Regions from separate parts of the Chryseobacterium sp. T20 genome, predicted to be linked through region 2. Evidence: riboswitches for the same ligand, from Rfam matches in the RefSeq annotation. Region 2 holds a riboswitch; each other region holds the start of a gene.
The links. A riboswitch is a leader RNA that binds a small molecule or an ion and turns the genes downstream of it on or off. The one in region 2 is predicted to bind thiamine pyrophosphate.

Region 1: linked by a shared signal. The riboswitch ahead of thiS (sulfur carrier protein ThiS) and the one ahead of pnuC (nicotinamide riboside transporter PnuC) in region 2 are both predicted to bind thiamine pyrophosphate.
Region 3: linked by a shared signal. The riboswitch ahead of ACMA47_RS15380 (TonB-dependent receptor) and the one ahead of pnuC (nicotinamide riboside transporter PnuC) in region 2 are both predicted to bind thiamine pyrophosphate.

What each region holds. Positions count from the first base shown of each region.
Region 1 covers NZ_JBLFDU010000006.1:147,861-151,146, forward strand. The annotation lists gene ACMA47_RS15290 (RluA family pseudouridine synthase) at 1-377, shown strand, start outside; gene ACMA47_RS15295 (hypothetical protein) at 396-1,208, shown strand; TPP riboswitch at 1,315-1,411, shown strand; gene thiS (sulfur carrier protein ThiS) at 1,469-1,675, shown strand; gene thiC (phosphomethylpyrimidine synthase ThiC) at 1,700-3,286, shown strand, end outside.
Region 2 covers NZ_JBLFDU010000001.1:169,962-173,247, forward strand. The annotation lists gene ACMA47_RS00795 (hypothetical protein) at 1-1,018, opposite strand, end outside; gene pnuC (nicotinamide riboside transporter PnuC) at 1,005-1,601, opposite strand; TPP riboswitch at 1,627-1,733, opposite strand; gene ACMA47_RS00805 (alpha-ketoglutarate-dependent dioxygenase AlkB family protein) at 1,825-2,436, opposite strand; gene ACMA47_RS00810 (TonB-dependent receptor) at 2,815-3,286, shown strand, end outside.
Region 3 covers NZ_JBLFDU010000006.1:171,604-174,889, reverse strand. The annotation lists gene ACMA47_RS15380 (TonB-dependent receptor) at 1-2,085, opposite strand, end outside; TPP riboswitch at 2,190-2,281, opposite strand; gene ACMA47_RS15375 (WG repeat-containing protein) at 2,471-3,250, opposite strand.

The sequences.
Region 1 (3,286 bases), on a different contig from region 2:
TCCCGCAAAGTCAGAGATTGGTCCATTATTTAAAGAAAAACGAGAAAAATAATAAAGCCATTGTTTTTCCAAAAGCTACAGAAGGAGCAAAAGAAGCGATTTTGACTTATAACGTGATCAAGACTCTGGATAATTATCTTCTTCTTGAGATTGATCTTGAAACCGGAAGACATCACCAGATCAGAGCACAACTATCTAAAACGGGAGTTCCCATTAAAGGAGATCTGAAATATGGAGCACCACGTTCCAATCCTGATGGCGGAATCAATCTTCATGCAAGGAAACTGGAATTTATTCATCCGGTTACCAAAGAAAAAATTGAAATCATAGCTCCTGTTCCGCAGAATGATGCGATCTGGAGGGCTTGTGAAGAATAAAACTAAAAACTAAATACTATGAAACTTAAATTAATTTTTGTGATGACCATGTTATTGGTTATTGCGTCTTGCTCTAGAGATCATGAAATTGAAACTCCCCAGGAGATTATAAATGATAAACCTAATGAAATTTCATTTATTTTTCCTACATTGACACCCTCTGGAAGTGACTATAATTATAATTTTGAATATGATCCATTGGGAAGAATAAGTAAAAGAATTGGGATTTACATTGAGTGGGATATGCAGTGGCCTGAACATCTTTCAAAGTATGGATATACCAAAATAACGTACACAGGTAATACTGCTGTCATGAAAAATTACAATGCCAGTAAACCAGATGAAAGAAAATTTGAGTTTGATAATCAAGGAAGAGCGATTAAATTAATAATTCCTTCTCCTACTAATGAAGCAGCAAAAGAAAAGCGCATTACATATAGTTATAATAATTCCGGAAAACTTGCGGAAGCTTTGACGGAATTTCCTAATGCACTTTATGACCCAACCAATCCTAATGATTATGTTTTAGCATATGTAGAAAAGTTTATCTATAATAATAAAGGTAATTTAGAGAAAGCGATTACTACAGAAAAGCATAATAATATAGAGGTATACATTACAAAAGAAATTGAATTTGAATTTTTTGATCTTGTCTCTAATCCTTTTCGTAAACTAGGTATTTTTGAAGACTATTTTTACTTTTCACTTTCCACAAATAATTATAATAAAATGACGACCAAGTTTTATAAGTTGGGAAAGCTTGATAAAACAGAGCCCAGAGTATGGGCCCATTCTTATAATTCAGATGGAACTCTAAAGCTTTTTAAATAAGAATTTAGGATTAGATATCAATAATACCCGTTTCTGAAATTGAAGCGGGTTTTTTGTTTAAAATCATTTCAGATTTTGCCCATTCTGAAAAAATGTCTAACTTCGTCCCAAACTTTAGGGGTGTCTGTTACCAACAGACTGAGACTTTACCCTTTGAACCTGATCTGGATCATACCAGCGTAGGGAAAAGTAGATGACTTTTGCTGTACATTCTATTGTACAATAATGGCCATTCCTAAAGTATATATAAAATATTAGGAATGGAACTTATAATCAACCACACCCGAAAAACATTTGATGTACTTCCTGAAAATCTGGAAGAATTACTGGCTATTGAGCTGCCTGGAAAAAAGAAAGGTATTGCTGTAGCCCTCAACAATCGCATTATTCCCCTGTCAATCTGGGCGGAAACCATCCTTAACAACAACGATTCTATTTTAATCATTACTGCCACTCAAGGCGGTTAATTCTCATATTTAATACCAATACTTATGGCTCACTCCATTACATGTTCGCCATTTCCGAACTCAAAGAAAATCTATGTTGAAGGAACATTACACCCTATCAATGTAGCAATGCGTGAAATACAGCTTAGCCCGACCAAATTAACCAATGGCGGCTTTGAACATAATGCTCCGGTAACGATTTATGACACTTCTGGTCCTTATACCGATGAAAATGCGGTTATTGACATTCAGAAAGGGCTTCCAAGAATCAGAGAACAATGGATTCTGGATAGAAATGATGTGAATATCCTGGACGGAATTACTTCTGAATACGGAAAAGCCCGTTTAGCAGATCCACGTCTTGATGAACTGAGATTCTCTTATGATCATAAACCTAAAGTAGCACAGGAAGGAAAAGAAGTTACCCAGCTTTACTATGCGAAGCAGGGAATCATTACTCCGGAAATGGAATATGTGGCGATCCGGGAAAACCAAAGAATAGAACAGCTTGATTCTGTATCTAAAGAAATGGCTTTTCAACATCCCGGACACAGTTTTGGTGCCAATACTCCAAAAAGTAAGATCACTCCGGAATTTGTAAGAGACGAAATTGCTGCCGGAAGAGCCATCATTCCCAATAACATCAACCACCCGGAAAGTGAACCGATGATCATCGGAAGAAATTTCTTAGTGAAAATCAATGCTAATATCGGAAATAGTGCCGTTTCATCCAGTATTGAAGAAGAAGTAGAAAAAGCGGTATGGGCTTGCCGATGGGGAGGCGATACCATTATGGATCTTTCCACCGGGAAAAATATTCACGAAACAAGAGAATGGATCATCAGAAACAGTCCGGTTCCGATTGGTACCGTTCCTATTTATCAGGCATTGGAAAAAGTAAAAGGAGTTCCTGAAGATCTGACATGGGAAATTTTCAGAGATACACTGATTGAACAGGCAGAACAGGGAGTTTCCTATTTCACCATTCATGCAGGAGTTTTGCTGAGATACATTCATTTAACAGCGAAAAGAGTTACCGGAATTGTTTCCAGAGGAGGATCTATCATGGCAAAATGGTGTTTATTCCATCATAAAGAAAGCTTTCTGTACACTCATTTTGAGGAGATCTGTGAGATCATGAAGAAATATGACGTAGCTTTCTCTCTGGGAGACGGTCTTCGTCCGGGATCTATTGCAGATGCCAATGATGCCGCTCAGTTTGCAGAACTGGAAACTTTAGGTGAACTGACAAAAATTGCATGGAAACATAATGTACAGGTAATGATTGAAGGACCTGGACACGTTCCGATGCATATGATCAAAGAAAACATGGAAAAGCAACTGGAAGAATGCCATGAAGCTCCGTTCTATACTTTAGGTCCTTTAACAACGGATATTGCACCAGGTTATGATCACATTACTTCCGGAATCGGGGCTGCCATGATCGGATGGTTTGGATGTGCAATGCTTTGCTATGTAACGCCGAAGGAACATTTAGGTCTTCCGAATAAAGATGATGTAAAAGTTGGGGTAATTACTTATAAGCTGGCAGCTCACGCAGCAGATTTGGCAAAAGGTCATCCGGGAGCGCAATACAGAGACAATGCATTAAGTAAAGCAAGATTTGAATTC
Region 2 (3,286 bases):
CCAAATCATCAGCGAAAGGTCTGAAATTGGAATGCATAGCCGCTGTAAAATAGTCACAGAATACCTGATACACTGCAGAATTGGTATCCGTTGCCCGGATTCCCAGTTGTGTATAAATAGTAAGAATCTGATGGGACAATCTTTGAACCAGCTCTACTCCATATTGATGAATCTCGTGTTGTTGATCACCTGAAATCTCTTTATGATCACCCAGTATATTTTCTACTTCTCTGGCAATGTTTAGTACTTTTTCCAAATGTTTTTCAACAGACTCTGTGAAACTTTTGAAATGGATCTCAGGACGAATCAATTCTGCCTCTTCAATAAAATGAGAAGCCATTCCTAAATAATTGACCAAAAGCGTCAGATCTGCAAAAACCCGAAACGGAATAGTGTCCAGAATATCCTTGGTGAAAAAGGTATCATACACAAAGCTGTACTCTTCACTAACGAGAACATTTTCAACAGTGAATGAATAGGTGCCGCTGGCTTTCATTCCCATAGATTTCCAGTTAGGAATAATTTGAGCCCTTTCTTTCGGAATAATGAATGAGTGAATGATCTCATTACCGTCTTTATCCATTATAGGTTTCCCGTTTTCCGTAATCTTGGCATTCAATGTGAAATGGGTCAGATGAGGTGCTCCGGTTGCAAAATTCCATGAACCATTGATCAGATAAGTACTGTCATCTTGTTTTTCTGCTGTACCGCCAATCATTCCGCTGCCGCCAAAACAGGTTTCAGAATGGGTGAACAGTAATTGAGCAACTTCAGGTTTGATATTTCTGGAGAAGTAATTGGCTCCGGCACAAAGTGTCAGCATCCAGCCAAAGCTTCCATCGGTTTCTGCCCAACCAAATAAAGCTTTAAGTCCTTCTTCAAAACGATAGCCGAGTCCTCCATATTTTTTGGGAACCCAGATCTTCAGTAATCCTTCTTCGTGAATATATTGTATTACCTCATCAGAAATTCCAGAATCTCCATGAAGTTCCTGTCTGATCTCTTTAGTGCTCAGCATTAGCTTTGGATTTAATGATTTTCTGCCACTCTATATATCCGGAGATGGCTACTAAAAATAAGAATGATGTCAAAACAGCATAGAGATACAATTCTTTATGGATCATTAAAGGGATAGAAATAATATTACTTACGTTCAATATCACCCAGTTTTCAATTTTCCGTCTTGCCATCAGCCACATTCCCGCCCAGGCAAAAGCACTCACCAGAGAATCCCAGACCGGAACATCCGAATCAGTAAAATGGGTCAGAAAAGACCAGAATAAGATAAAAGTTCCCAAAACAATTCCTCCGGTAATCCACTTTTCTGTGGTGCTGGTAACGGAAATTTCCATTTCTGATTTTTGCTTCCCGAATTTCCAATACAGCCATCCATAGATACTCATGACCAGATAATAAAGATTTAAGGTAAATTCAGCGTACAGCTTGGAAGTAAGCATCACATACAACGTAAGAAGAATCCCTGCAATTCCGAAAAGATAGTTGTTGACGTTGTTTTTACGAGCCAGTAAAACCTGAATGACTGAAAATAAGACTCCGAACCATTCCGGTAAGGTAATTTGTTTTAAAATGTCCTGCATCATATTAATTATTGGAAATCAAATGATGAGATGATCAGTAAGCAATCCCTACGCCGGCATTATCCGGATCAGGTGTGGAAGTACATTCCTGGGTATCATCTCAGCCACTGTTCTGTAGCACCCCATTGTTGGGACAAAGGTGCAGCTTTTTTGTGGAAAAAGAAAGGACTTCAGGCTTTTAATTTTGGAAATATAATACTTCTATTTATCCTTTAAAAAAAATATCCTATGCTTCCTGAACTAACCGGAATGTAAGATTAATACGTTCCTTCATGGAGGATACAGACTTAGCAATTCTATGCTCCCAGTTTTCCTGAAGATCACCTTTCATAATCAATAATGAGCCATTAGGAAGTGGTAGGCTGTATTTACTCTGATGATGATCCTTTTTCCTGAAATCAAAGTTTCTGGTCTGTCCTAAACTTAAAGATGCAATCACAGGACGTTTTCCATATCTGCTTTCCTTATCCCGATGCCAGGCAACAGAATCGTTATGATCCCTGTAAAGGTTAAGCAATACAGAATTGAACTGATAGCCGAATGTTTCTTCGATCCTTTGCTTTAAAGAAAATAATTCGGGAGTCCAGAGGTTGTTATCCACTTCACCATTTCCTAATGGATAATCCGTTTTCGGATCACCATACCAGGCTGTTAGGCGTGGTGTCAGAACCGTTTTGTCATACATTTTCTGAGTACGTTGTTTCCAGGGAGATGTTTCAAGCAGATGATATTTAAGATTATCCGCTTCCTCCTGACTCAGGAAATGTTCTCTGTATTCCAATAGGTCTTTTGGAAATTCATATAAATCTTCTGAATCGAACAAGCTGAGCTGGGTCATATTTTTAGTTTTTAAAATAACAGAAAACCTTATGTTCTCTGAGGAAACGAATTTGATACAAATAATATCTACAAATATATCAATAATGATACAAAATAAATCAAACAATAAAGATCATTAGAACAAAATACATAATGGTAGATTTTTACAAAAGCTATATCATTATTTTTATTCGTTAAAAACAACCTTCTTTTTTATATAATTCACTTTTATAACAAATTGTAAATTAAATATCTGAAATAATTAATACATTCAAAAAAACGAGTAATAATGTATTATATGCACACAATAGGATGTCACTTCGGGAAGATTTAATACTTAATTCAAAAATAATTATTCATCTTTGCAGCCTTAAAATCAAACACGCTAGTTTATTTCATGAGCATTACTTTTAAAAAGCGACTAATTATAGCGCTTGTATTACCTACGGCCGCCATTTATTATGGGCAGAGTACGAAGGATTCTTTAGAGAAATCTAAATCTATTGATGAGGTTATGTTGGTAGGTAGAAACCTTTCCCAAACAGCCAAAGAGAGAAAAACACCTGTTGCAGTTTCCAACATTAAAGCTGCAGAAATTCAGGAAAAACTGGGAAACAGAGAATTCCCTGAAATTATGAAGTCTACTCCATCCGTTTATGTTACCAAAGTAGGTGGTGGTTTCGGAGACAGCAGAATCAACATGAGAGGTTTTGACGGGGCCAACATTGCAGTGATCATCAACGGACAGCCGGTGAATGATATGCAGGGAGGAACTGTGTACTGGTCTAACTGGACTGGGTTGGCTGACATTGCCAGCAATATTCAGATCCAAAGAGGTTTGGGAGCTTCTAAATTTGTAGTTCCATCTG
Region 3 (3,286 bases), on a different contig from region 2:
GTTCGTTCCTGCCTGTGAAAAATAATACGGTTGACCTTCATAAACAGATCCGTTGTTCACATATTTCCTGTTGAACAGGTTATTCACCAATAGCTTTAATGCAATTTCGTTATTAGCAATTTTAAACTGATACTGAGCATTGAAATCTGTCAGGAAATAATCTTTAAGCTGAAGATTTTCATCTTCGGTATTGTCCAGATATTGTTTTCCAACATACTGATTCATTAAAGCAAACTGGAAATTCTTTGTAGGATTGAATTTCAGGCTTAGATTGGCAATTACATTCGGCGAGAATGAAATCTGGGTATTTCCAAGGCTCTTAGGAACATCTCCATTTTGAATATTGAAATCCTGGTTTCTGTTCTGGCTTAACGTTACATTTCCTGAAACCTCCCATTGCTTGGATAATTTGGCCAAAGCACCAACTTCAATACCTCTTCTGTAACTCTTCCCTGAATTTGTTCTGATAAATGCTCCTACGTTATTCAGTTCTCCATTCAACACCAACTGGTTCACATAATACATATAATAAACATTGGCCGTCAACGAAACAATTCCGAACTGTTTTTCAAAACCAGCCTCAATGTCGTGAAGTTTTTCTGCTTTCACATCATTATTCGCCATCAAATCATCTCTGTTCGGTTCACGATGAGCGTGAGCGTATGAAAGGAAAATTTTACCTCCGTCAATTCTGTAATTCACTCCGGCTTTTGGATTAAAGAACAACCAGTTTTTACTTAAATCTGCACCTTCTCCATCACCTGCCATCAGGATTTTAGTATTATAATTAATTTTTCTAAGCTGTAAATCACCAAAGAATTCAAAATTATCTACTCTTAATAAAGCTTTTGCAAAACCTGAGACTTCATTCTTCACAGAGCGGTTTCTGTAATATTCGCTTTCATCAATCTGAGGGAAAAATACTCCCGTCACATTTCCATAATGCCTTCCGTAATACTGATTCACAACGGCACCAAAGTTCAGATCCAGATTGTCAAACTTCCCGTACAATGTAGAAACCATTCCGTAGAAATCATTATTCAGCCATTTTTTTCTGATAAAATCTGAGTATTTTATCGTTTGCCCACCTTCAATGATATTAGGCAGATTGTACCTGGAGAAAAGATTTCCCTGCTTATAATTTTCATAATATCCTTTTCCTTTTGTATAGTGGAACGTGGTTTCAAGATTCCAGCGGTCGCTGAATTTCTGTTCCCAAAGCAACTGATAATGATTCTGTCTGTAGTTATCTGTTTCATTATCATAGAAACTTACAATATTCTCCCAATTGGCATCGTAGATGGCTCCTGAAATATTGAATTTCGGATCCGTTTCCCAGGTCTTTCGGTCAATACCATTCCAGGCCTGATAGGTTTTCTCTTTACCTCCAAAAGCCATTAAACGCAATTTTGTATTCCCTTCTTCAAATAAAGCAGTAAAGTTATAAGAATGTAAGTTCGATGAAGCTCTGTCTATATATCCGTCAGAATGAATATGGGTATATCTTCCCATCACGGAAAGACGGTTTTTCCAGAATTTCCCGGAACCTATTTCAGCTGAATATTTATAGGTATTAAATGATCCGTAGCTGTCGTCTGTTTTAAAATAAAACTTCTCTTCCGGATCTTTAGAAAGTACGTTAATACTTGCTCCAAAGGCAGAAACCCCGTTATTGGAAGTTCCTACTCCTCTCTGAATGACAATCTGTGAGGCAGAACTTGTTAAATCCGGAACATTGACAAAAAATGTACCCTGGCTTTCAGAATCGTTGTATGGAACACCATTCATCATGACATTGATAGCACTTCCTGAAACTCCACGAATTCTGAAACCGGTATATCCTACACCGTTTCCAGCATCTGAAGTAGAAATAATGGAGGTTTGATTTTTCAAAAGAATAGGAAGATCCTGTCCCAGATTCTTACTGTCCAGATCTTTCTGTACATTGATGATTTCCTTTGCTACCGGCAGTCTTTTGGTAAAGTTAACGGCTTCAATTTCCCTGACCTTTAGGGAATCCTTATTTTGAGCCTGGATAAAAGCTACAGAGCCTACACTAAGCCCTAAAAAAAATAATCCTTTCATTCTATAAATCTTTGACATTTAATGAATAAAAGGGGTGATTATGAGATAATTGACAAATAGTAAATGATACGTGATGTTTATCGATCATTTATCGCTAATCATCCATCAATTATTTAAATGGTTCCCTAAACAGCATTACCTGTTCCAGGTTCATTGGGTATAATCTCAGCCTGTTAAAGCACCCCTTTATTTCAGCCGCAAAATTACAAAAAATATATGAATTGGAATTAGGGTTTCGAGATGCGGGATAGTGGGTTACGAGGTGCGAGATTCGGGGTATTGGGTTTCGGGATACATGGATGGTTATGGAATGAAAAATAGGAGTTATCAAATGAATCATTCATCATTCATCATTCATCATTCATCATTTATAATTTATAATTATTTAGTACGTTTTGTTGTTCGCATCGATATAGTAGTAATTCGAGCCGTCTTTTGTCACTTCAAACATCTTGCCCAGTTTCCAGCTGAAGTTTCGTTTAATATTGGAATATTCAAAAGGAATGATAATCTTATTATTAACATCAATGATTCCAAATTTATCATTATTGGAAGCAACAATCATAGGATTAGCCACATCATCCCCTTCCAGAATGAACAGATACTGATATTGAGGATAGATCTGATATTGTCTGTAATCGGCTGCATTCACAAACTTTGATTTTTCAATGATTCCGTAAAAACCATTCAGGATATAGGCCTGAAATAGCTGTTGTTTATATTCTTCAAACTTACACTTTCCAAAATCTGCTTCTTTGAACTGATATACTCTCTTTCCAGACTGATCTATACGGTAAGAAATCATATTTTTTTCTACAGTAGCATATTCTTTTGTTCCAAATTTTCTGACTTTTTCATTAGGAGAATTCAGAAGGTTACAGTCTTCATAAAAAAATACGGCAATATGATATTCCGGCTGGATAATAAATTTCCCATTCTGATTGACATACCCGAACTGATCTCCTTTTTTCTTAGGAATCAAAACAGGAAGATCTTTGTTGATCACCACCAGATCAGCATTAGGTTTATTAGCTGCAACTGCTTTTTTAACCGTGCTTTTTGTTCCTTTCTTCACGGGAACTTTCTTCACAGATTTGGTCTGCGAGAAAACGAAAATCGAAATAAAAACACATAAAACATTCAGGATATTTTTCATATTCTCCATTTGTTTACAAAAATACGACCAAAAATAGATATTATA